3 regions of the Streptomyces sp. SID14515 genome follow, and region 2 is predicted to be linked to each of the others. Evidence: riboswitches for the same ligand, from Rfam matches in the RefSeq annotation. Region 2 holds a riboswitch; each other region holds the start of a gene.

Region 1 (3,267 bases), on a different contig from region 2:
CCGCGTCCAGCAGCTCGACGGTGTCGGGCAGCAGGGTCCGCTCGTCCGCGATCACCTCCAGCTTCACCCAGTCGGTGCCGAGCGCCTCCCGGGCCAGCCGGGCGGTCAGCACGGCCTCTCCGGCGGTGAAGCAGCCCGCGGTGTTCGGCAGCACCTGGATGGAGAGCCGCTCCAGCACCGAGAGCACCGAACCCCGCACCGTCGGGTCGAGCCGGCGCATCGCCACGGTGGTCAGCTCGGTGCCGGAGGCGATCAGCGAGCGCTCCAGCACCTCCAGGCTCGGGGCGCCGCCGGTGCCCATGATCAGCCGGGAGCCGAAGGTGGCGGGCCCCAGCGAGAAGACGTCGTCCGACATGGTCAGCCTCCCTGCACGGCGGTCAGGATCTCGACGCGGTCGCCCTCGCCGAGCGTCGTGGCGGCCCACCGGCCGCGCGGGACGACGCTCTCGTCGACGGCGACGGCGACCCCGGAGCGGGCCGGGGTCAGCGTGGCGACGAGGGCGTCCAGGGCGGTCCCGGCGGGAACGGTACGGGCTTCCCCGTTCACCGAGACGGAAACGGTGGCGGTCGCGGCGGCTTCCGATACGGCGGCGGCTTCCGGGACGGCGGGCTGCTGGGTCATACGGGCTGCTCCTGGAGTACGGGGGCGGCGGGGGAGGCCGCCGCGAAACGGCCGGGGGCGAAGGGGCGGGCCGTCTCGGGCAGCTCGCCGGTCGTCAGGGCGTCGGCCATCGCGTCCCCGGTGACCGGGGTCAGCAGGACGCCGTTGCGGTGATGGCCGGTGGCGAGCAGCAGACCGGGCAGGGCGGTCGGGCCGAGCAGCGGGGCGTTGTCGGGCGAGGCGGGACGCAGACCGGCCAGGGTCTCGGTGAGCGGCAGCTCGGTGATGCCGGGCACCAGCTCGTGGGCGTCGCGCAGCAGCTCGTACACCCCGCCGGCGGTGACCGTGGTGTCCCAGCCCTGCTCCTCGCTGGTGGCGCCGACGACCAGCTCGCCGTTCTCGCGCGGTACGAGGTAGAGGTGGCCGCCCCGGACCACGGCGCGCACGGTGCGGCTGAGGAAGGGGGCGTACGCCGGTGGCACGGTGAGCCTCAGGACCTGGCCCTTGACCGGGCGGACCGGCGGCACGAGCTCCGGCGGGAGCCCCGCGAGCCGGCCGCTGAGGCTGCCCGCGGCGAGCACGACCTGATCGGCCGCGAACTCCGTGCCGTCGCCGAGCAGCGCCCCGGCCGCCCGGCCCCCGGAGACGGTGAGCCGCTCGGCGGTCGTCCGGCGGAACGCGACCCCGACCCGCTCGCACGCGACTCGCAGTGCGGCGGCGAGGCGGCGCGGATCCACCTGGTGGTCGCCGTCGACCCGCAGACCGCCCCGGACGCCAGGCGCCAGCATCGGCTCCAGGCGGCGGCACTCACGGCCGCTCAGCCAGGTCGACTCCAGCCCCGAACGCTCCTGGAGGGCGTGCAGTTCGCGCAGATGCGCGCGGTCGTCGGCGTCCAGCGCGACGGCGAGCGTGCCGCAGGTGCGAAAGCCGGTGTCCCGGCCGCTCGCCTCCTCCAGCTCGGCCACGAACGCCGGATAGCGGGCGGCCGAGGCGAGGTTGAGCCCGAGCAGCATCTGCTCGCCGTAGTGCAGTTCGGTGACGGCGGCCAGCATGCCCGCCGCGACCTGTGCGGCGCCGCCGCCCGGTGCGGGGTCCGCCACCGTGACGCGCAGCCCCCGCTGGGCGGCCCGCCACGCGGTGACCAGACCGATGATTCCGCCCCCGATGACGAGGACGTCGGATCCGGAGATTCTCCTTGAGGCTCCTGAGGTTTTCCCCGAGACGCGCATGGGTGTCCAGCCCCTCCCTTCGCCGGCATGACCCGGAGCAGGTTCGTACGGTCGGAGGCCGGCCAGCCTCCCTCTCAGCCCGGTGCGTCCGGGCTCCCGCGAGTGTTCTACCTTGGCCAGCCTAGACCCACTCGCTCGCGGCCAGTAAGGGAGCGCCCACCGTGGCCCGTTCGCTCGACGGACTCGTCCTGTCGCCCGTCGCCGACCAGGCCCCGGGCCAGGTCGGTACCCGCACGCGCTTCACGTACCACGAGCAGGACGGCCGGATCTGGGCCGAGTACACGGGCGGCGACGTGGTCCGCGGCCATCTCGTCGGCACCCGGGACGGGGACGCGCTGGACTTCCGCTACGTCCAGCTCAAGCGGGACGGAACGACCTCGTCCGGACACTGCCTCTCCACCGTCGTCGGCCTCGCGGACGGCCGGGTGCGGCTGGAGGAGCGCTGGGCCTGGGAGTCCCAGGAGGGCAGCGGAACGAGCGTGGTGGAGGAAGTGCGCTCCTGACGGCCGTCGTTCCGGCATTCCGTCGACCGCCTTCCTGACGCCCCGTCAGGTGATTAAGGTGGACAGGTGAGCGAGCAGCAGACGGAGAAGAGTCCGGACCGGAGCGTCGTGGTCGTCGGAGCGGGCATGGCGGGCGTGCAGAGCGCCGTGGCCCTGCGCGAGGCGGGCTTCGCCGGGCCCGTCACCCTGATCGGCGCCGAGCCCCACCAGCCCTACGACCGCCCGCCGCTCTCCAAGGCCGTCCTGCTGGGCAAGGCCGAGGACTCCGCCTTCGACGTCGACTTCGAGGCGCTGGACATCACCCTGCGCCTCGGCCTGGACGTCACCGCCCTGCGCGCCGCCGACCATGTGCTGGACACCGCCGACGGGCCCGTCCCCTACGACGCCCTGATCCTCGCGACCGGCGCGGAGCCCATCACCCTGCCCGGCACCGAGGGCGTGCCCGGCGTCCATCTGCTGCGCACCCTGGACGACGCCGCCCGGCTGCGGCCCGTCCTGGACCGGCAGCACGACGTGGTCGTCGTCGGGGCGGGCTGGATCGGCGCGGAGTTCGCCACCGCCGCCCGGGCCGCGGGCTGCGCCGTCACCGTCGTCGAGGCCGCCGCCCGCCCGCTCGCGGGCACCCTGCCCGCCGAGGTGGCCGCCCCGATGGCCGACTGGTACGCCGACAGCGGCGCTGAACTCCTCACCGGGGCCCGGGTCGACCGCGTCGAGGAGGGGGCCGTCATCCTCGCGGACGGCCGCACCCTGCCCGCCGGAGCCGTGGTCGTCGGCATCGGCGCCCGCCCCGCCACCGGCTGGCTGACCGGCTCCGGGGTGGAGCTCGGCCCGGACGGCTCGGTCACCGCCGACAGCGCACTGCGCACCACGCTGCCCGATGTGTACGCGGTCGGGGACTGCGCCTCCTTCCCCTCCGCCCGCTACGGAACCCGCTT
Region 2 (3,267 bases):
ACGAACGGAACGGTGACGACCGCCCGCAGCAGCTGCTTGCCCGGGAAGTCGAAGCGCGCGAAGACATACGCCCCGGGCAGCGCGATCAGCAGGGTGAGCGCGGTCGAGGCGAGGGCCTGCCAGGTGGTGAACCAGAGGACGTCGAGAATGTCCGGGCGGGCCAGTACGTCACCGATCCGCCCGAACTGCCAGTCGCCGCCCGCCTTGAGCCCACGGCCGACGATCGCGGTCACGGGGTAGGCGAAGAACACCGCGAAGAACGCGACGGGCACGGCCATCAGGCCGAGCCGCACCGCGGCTCCACGCCGCCCGGCCCCCCGGACGGGCGGCGCGGGGCGGGTGGCCTTCTCCTTGGGCCCTACTTCAGGACCAGCGACTGCCACGACTGGATCCACTGCTCACGGTTGGCGGTGATCTTCTCGGGCGCGACGGTGGGCGGCGTCTCGACACTCTCGCCGTGCTTCGTGAACAGCTCCGGCAGCTTCGCGTCCTTCACGACCGGGTTCACGAACATGTTGAGCGGCATGTCCTCCTGGAACGTCTTGCTGATCATGAAGTCCAGCAGCGCCTTGCCGCCCGCCTCGTTCTTCGCCCCGGTCAGCAGCCCGGCGTACTCGGTCTGCCGGAAGCAGGTGCCGGTGGCGACCCCGGTGGGGGCCTCCTTGGGCTGCGGGTCGGCGTAGAGCACCTCGACGGGCGGGCTGGAGGCGTAGGAGACGACGAGCGGCCGGTCGGCCTTGGCCTTCTTGCCTCCCGCGGAGCCGGAGAACTCCTCGTTGTACGCCTGCTCCCAGCCGTCGACGACCTTGACGCCGTTGGCCTTGAGCTTCTTCCAGTACGCCTCGTAGCCGTCCTCGCCCTCGGCGGCGATGGTGCCGAGGAGGAAGCCGAGACCGGGTGAGGAGCTGGCGGCGTTCTCGGTGACGAGGAGGTTCTTGTACGCGGGCTTGACCAGGTCCTCGAAGGTTTTCGGCGGCGCGAGCTTCTTGTCGGCGAAGTACTTCTTGTCGTAGTTGACGCAGATGTCGCCGGTGTCGACGGGCGTGACGCGGTGCTTCTCGTCCGTCTGCGTGTCCGCCGTGACGGTGTCCAGGCCCTTGGCCTCGTACGCGGTGAACAGGCCGTTGTCGAGGGCGCGGGAGAGCAGGGTGTTGTCGACGCCGAAGAAGACGTCGCCGCGCGGGGAGCCCTTGGTCAGGATCTCCTGGTTGAGCGCGGCCCCGGCGTCGCCGCTCTTGAGGATCTCGACCGTGTAGCCGGTCTCCTTCGTGAACGCCTTCAGCACCTTGTCCGAGACGTTGAAGGAGTCGTGGCTGACCAGGGTGACGGTCTTGGAGCCGCTGCCCTTGGACGCCCCGGAGCCCGACGGGCCGTCGTCGCTGCCGCAGCCCGCGAGCACGGTGACGCCGAGAGCGGCGGCGAGCGCGGTCGCCGCGTACTTCGTGGTGGTGTTCATGTGATTCCTCCTGGAGGTGACCAGGAAGAGACGCGGCCCCGCCCGCTGTCCGGCAAACCGGAAGCGGGCAGGGCGCAACAGCTTGAGTAAGGTCCGAACTTCCTACCCGGAATGACCCGGGCGAGGTTCAGAGGGTCTGCGGCCAACCTGTCCTTGGTGCCGCACTCTCAGCGCTGTGGCGCTCCCCTGTCGGAATATGAAGTTGATTTCGGGCCCAGGCTACACCGGCGGTTTTCGGCCGGACCGTGAGGCCACCGGTCTTCACGAGGCCGCCCGGGAGCGGCTAGCGCTCGGAGGCCGCCAGCTGCCCGCAGGCCCCGTCGATCTCCTGGCCACGGGTGTCCCGGACGGTGACGGGCACGCCGTGGGCCGCGATGGCCTCGACGAACGCCTTCTCGTCCTCGGGCCGCGAGGCGGTCCACTTGGAGCCGGGCGTGGGGTTGAGCGGGATCAGGTTGACGTGCACCCGCTTGCCCTTGAGCAGCCGGCCGAGGAGGTCGCCGCGCCAGGCCTGGTCGTTGATGTCGCGGATCAGGGCGTACTCGATGGAGATCCGGCGGCCGGACTTCTCCGCGTACTCCCAGGCGGCGTCCAGCACCTCGCGGACGTTCCACCGGGTGTTGACGGGGACCAGGGTGTCGCGCAGCTCGTCGTCCGGGGCGTGCAGCGAGACGGCGAGGCGGCACTTGAAGCCCTCGTCGGCGAAGCGCAGCATGGCCGGGACCAGGCCCACGGTGGAGACGGTGATCCCGCGCTGGGAGAGGCCGAGGCCGTCCGGCTCGGGGTCGGTGAGCCGGCGGATCGCGCCGACGACGCGGTTGTAGTTGGCGAGCGGCTCGCCCATGCCCATGAAGACGATGTTGGAGAGCCGCGCGGGGCCGCCGGGCACCTCGCCGTCGCGCAGGGCGCGCATGCCGTCGACGATCTGGTGCACGATCTCGGCGGTCGACAGGTTGCGGTCCAGGCCGGCCTGTCCGGTGGCGCAGAAGGGGCAGTTCATGCCGCAGCCGGCCTGCGAGGAGATGCACATCGTGACGCGCTCCGGGTAGCGCATCAGGACGGACTCGACGAGCGTGCCGTCGTGCAGCTTCCACAGGGTCTTGCGTGTGGTGTCGTCGTCGCAGCTGATGTGCCGGATCACGGACATCAGGTCGGGGAACAGCGCCTCGGCGAGCTTCTCCCGCGAAGCGGCCGGGATGTTGGTCCACTCCGCCGGGTCGTGCGCGTACCGCGCGAAGTAGTGCTGCGAGAGCTGCTGGGCGCGGAACGGCTTCTCACCGGTCGCGGCGACCGCTTCCTTGCGCTCGGCGGGCGTGAGGTCGGCGAGGTGCCGCGGCGGCTTCTTGGCTCCGCGGGGCGCGACGAAAGTGAGTTCTCCGGGCTTAGGCATGGTTCATCCAGTGTGGCAGACAGACGGGTGAGGGCCCGCCGCCCTGTGGACGACGGACCCTCACTCGAAGAACGTGCAGGTGGGACAGGGTGCCGGTGTGCCGGGGAGCTCAGCCGGAGCCCACGAACAGCACCAGCAGCAGCCATACGACCGGTGCGGTCGGCAGGAGCGAGTCCAGCCGGTCCATGATGCCGCCGTGGCCGGGGAGCAGGGTGCCCATGTCCTTGATCCCGAGGTCCCGCTTGATCATGGACTCGCCCAGGTCGCCGAGGGTGGCGCTGGCGGCGACCGCGAAGCCGAGCAGCAGACCCTGCCACCAGGCGCCGCCGTCGATCAGGAACTCCATGCACAGCGCGCCGGCGACCATCGCGAAGGCGACGGCTCCGAACAGGCCCTCGCGGGTCTTGCCGGGGCTGATGCG
Region 3 (3,267 bases), on a different contig from region 2:
AACTGCTGCTGGACGGGCTCAACAGCCCGAGCGGCGACGGCGATGTGCACATCGGTCCGACCGAGCCCGAGGGCCTCGGCGATGTGCACATCCGGCTCCAGGTCGGCGCGGACCGTGCGCTGTTCCGGGCGGGGACGGCGCCACTGGTGGCGTTTCTCGACCGGACGGACAAGCTCGTGCCGCTCGGTCAGGAGCACACGCAGGGTGACTTCGACGGGAACCTCGAGGACGCGCTCGGCCGCATCCTCGCCGAGGAGCAGAACGCCGGCTGACCGGGTGGGTACAGCCGACGGTCCGTCATCCCGTCCTGTGCCGCCGGTCCGTCATCACTTCTTGCGCCGACGGCCCCGGCCGCTCCGCGCGGGCGCGGCCGTAGCCGTCTGTGCGCCGCCGGACCCCGGGCGGTCCGCGGAGACGACCAGCGCGGCGAGCACCGTGGTCACCGGCACCGAGGCGACCAGGCCGATCGACCCGACCAGCGTGCGGACGATCTCCTCGGCGACCAGCTCGCTGTTGGCCACCGTTCCCACACTGCTCTGGGCGATGGAGAAGAGCAGCAGCAGCGGGAGCGCCGCGCCCGCGTACGCCAGCACCAGGGTGTTGACCACCGAGGCGATGTGGTCCCTCCCGATGCGGATACCTGCCCGGTACAGCCCTTTCCAACCCATCTCCGGGTCCGCCTGGTGCAGTTCCCAGACGGCGGAGGTCTGGGTGACCGTCACATCGTCGAGCACCCCGAGCGAACCGATGATGATGCCGGCCAGCAGCAGACCGCTCATGTCGATGTCCGGGTAGAGGCCGTGGATCAGGCCGGTGTTGTCGTCGGTGTTGCCGCTGAGGCTCGCCCAGCCGATGAACAGGGAGCCCAGCAGCCCGATCAGCAGCAGCGAGATCAGCGTGCCGACGACCGCGACCGATGTACGGGCCGTCACCCCGTGACAGAGATAGAGCGCCGCCAGCATGATCGCGCTGGCCCCGATCACCGCCACGACCAGCGGATTCGATCCCTGAAGGATCGCCGGCAGGATGAACAGGGTCAGTACGGCGAACGACACGGCCAGCGCCACCAGCGCCATCACTCCGCGGAGCCTGCCCACCAGGACCACCGCCAGCGCGAAGATCCCGGCCAGCAGCGCCATCGGGAACTTCCGGTCCACGTCGGTCACGGAGTACTGGAGGTCGCGCGGCGCGTCGGGCGCGTACGCCACGACCACGCCCTGACCCTCTTTCAGTTGCCGGGGCGCGTCCGGCTGGACCACCTCGACGAACCTGCGGCCCTTCTCGTCGCCGCTGGTCACCTCGATGGTGGCCTTCGCGCACTCCCCCTCCTGCTCGTTGACGGCCTCCCGGCCCGAGGGCGTGGAGGTGTCCCCGGTCGGAGGCACCTGCGCGGCGTTGACGTCCGCGCAGTCGACCTTGACGACCTGGACGACCTTGCCGTCCTGGGTCTGCCGGTCGAATCCGACGCCGGTGCGCTCGTGGTCGGGCACGCCGCCGGGCCAGAACGCGATCAGGCCGACGACGACCGCCGTGGCGAACGGGATCACCACAGCGGCGATGACCTTGCGCAGATGCTTGGAGACGGGAGCGGCGGGTCCGTGGCTGTGCGTGTGGCCGTGTGAGTGGCCCTGGGGCGGCTGGGGCGCGGGGTCGCTTTGGGGGGAGGTCACGGGGCGATCATCGCAAGAACGGGAGGGCCCTCTGGTCAGCTCGCCGGAAAGGACGCTAGCGTGGAGGCACCTTTGCACACGCGGGAGCTCGGAGCACCGGGCTGAGAGGGCGCTGACCGCCGTACATCCGTACGGGACACGCTGCGCCGACCGCCGAACCTGTTACCGGGTAATGCCGGCGTAGGGAGTAGGTCTCATGACCACAGCGGACGCACGCACGCCTGCCTCGAAACAGAACGACGGAACGCCGAACGGCACGGTTCCGAACGACGAGGCCGGGAAGTCCATCGGCTGGCACAAGGGGTACGTCCAGGGCTCGCGCCCGGACCTCCGGGTGCCGGTCCGACAGGTGCACCTCACCAACGGCAAGGACGTGACGCTGTACGACACGTCGGGGCCGTACACCGATCCCGGAATCGACACCGATGTCCGCCGGGGCCTCGCGCCCCTGCGGGAGAACTGGATCATCGCCCGCGGTGACACCGCGGAGTACGCGGGCCGTCCGGTCCGCCCCGAGGACGACGGGCTCAAGCACACTTCGCCGCGCGGCGGACTGCGCAACCTCGACGCCGTGTTCCCCGGCCGTCCGCGCCAGCCGCGCCGCAGCCGCGACGGACGTCCCGTCACTCAGCTCGCGTACGCCCGGCGGGGGGAGATCACCCCGGAGATGGAGTACGTGGCGATCCGGGAGAACGTCGAGGCCGAGGTCGTCCGTGAGGAGATCGCGGCGGGCCGGGCCGTGCTGCCGGCCAACGTGAACCACCCCGAGATCGAGCCGATGATCATCGGCAAGCGGTTCCTGGTGAAGGTCAACGCCAACATCGGCAACTCGGCCGTCACTTCCTCCATCGAGGAGGAGGTGGACAAGATGACCTGGGCGACCAAGTGGGGCGCCGACACGGTCATGGACCTGTCCACCGGCCGCAACATCCACACCACCCGCGAATGGGTGCTGCGCAACTCCCCCGTGCCGATCGGCACCGTCCCGCTCTACCAGGCCCTGGAGAAGGTCGACGGCCGGGCCGAGGAGCTGACCTGGGAGATCTACAAGGACACCGTCATCGAGCAGGCCGAGCAGGGCGTGGACTACATGACGGTGCACGCGGGCGTGCGCCTGCCGTACGTCCCGCTGACGGCCCGTCGCAAGACCGGCATCGTCTCGCGCGGCGGCTCGATCATGGCGGCCTGGTGTCTGGCGCACCACAAGGAGTCGTTCCTCTACGAGCACTTCGAGGAGCTCTGCGAGATCCTCGCGACCTACGACGTCACCTACTCGCTGGGCGACGGGCTGCGTCCCGGGTCGATCGCGGACGCCAACGACGAGGCGCAGTTCGCCGAGCTGCGCACCCTGGGCGAGCTGAACACGATCGCCAAGCGGTTCGGCGTCCAGACCATGATCGAGGGCCCCGGGCATGTCCCGATGCACAAGATCAAGGAGAACATCGACCTCCAGCAGGAAATCTGCGAGGAGGCGCCGTTCTACACACTCGGCCCGCTGACCACGGACGTCGCCCCGGCGTACGACCACATCACCTCCGGCATCGGCGCCGCGATGATCGCCTGGTGGGGCACGGCGATGCTCTGCTACGTCACGCCC

Evidence for each region. Region 2 has a riboswitch for thiamine pyrophosphate ahead of G3I54_RS32920 (thiamine ABC transporter substrate-binding protein). Riboswitches for the same ligand answer to the same signal wherever they lie in the genome.
Region 1: linked by a shared signal. The riboswitch ahead of thiO (glycine oxidase ThiO) and the one ahead of G3I54_RS32920 (thiamine ABC transporter substrate-binding protein) in region 2 are both predicted to bind thiamine pyrophosphate.
Region 3: linked by a shared signal. The riboswitch ahead of thiC (phosphomethylpyrimidine synthase ThiC) and the one ahead of G3I54_RS32920 (thiamine ABC transporter substrate-binding protein) in region 2 are both predicted to bind thiamine pyrophosphate.

What each region holds. Positions count from the first base shown of each region.
Region 1 is NZ_JAAGMH010000067.1:19,910-23,176, reverse strand. It holds gene G3I54_RS12970 (thiazole synthase) at 1-355, opposite strand, end outside; gene thiS (sulfur carrier protein ThiS) at 358-621, opposite strand; gene thiO (glycine oxidase ThiO) at 618-1,829, opposite strand; TPP riboswitch at 1,827-1,939, opposite strand; gene G3I54_RS12955 (hypothetical protein) at 1,991-2,332, shown strand; gene G3I54_RS12950 (FAD-dependent oxidoreductase) at 2,399-3,267, shown strand, end outside.
Region 2 is NZ_JAAGMH010000136.1:67,611-70,877, reverse strand. It holds gene G3I54_RS32925 (iron ABC transporter permease) at 1-278, opposite strand, end outside; gene G3I54_RS32920 (thiamine ABC transporter substrate-binding protein) at 359-1,456, opposite strand; TPP riboswitch at 1,538-1,654, opposite strand; gene rlmN (23S rRNA (adenine(2503)-C(2))-methyltransferase RlmN) at 1,740-2,846, opposite strand; gene G3I54_RS32910 (phosphatidate cytidylyltransferase) at 2,956-3,267, opposite strand, start outside.
Region 3 is NZ_JAAGMH010000040.1:67,564-70,830, reverse strand. It holds gene G3I54_RS07630 (SsgA family sporulation/cell division regulator) at 1-272, shown strand, start outside; gene G3I54_RS07625 (YibE/F family protein) at 327-1,670, opposite strand; TPP riboswitch at 1,741-1,874, shown strand; gene thiC (phosphomethylpyrimidine synthase ThiC) at 1,867-3,267, shown strand, end outside.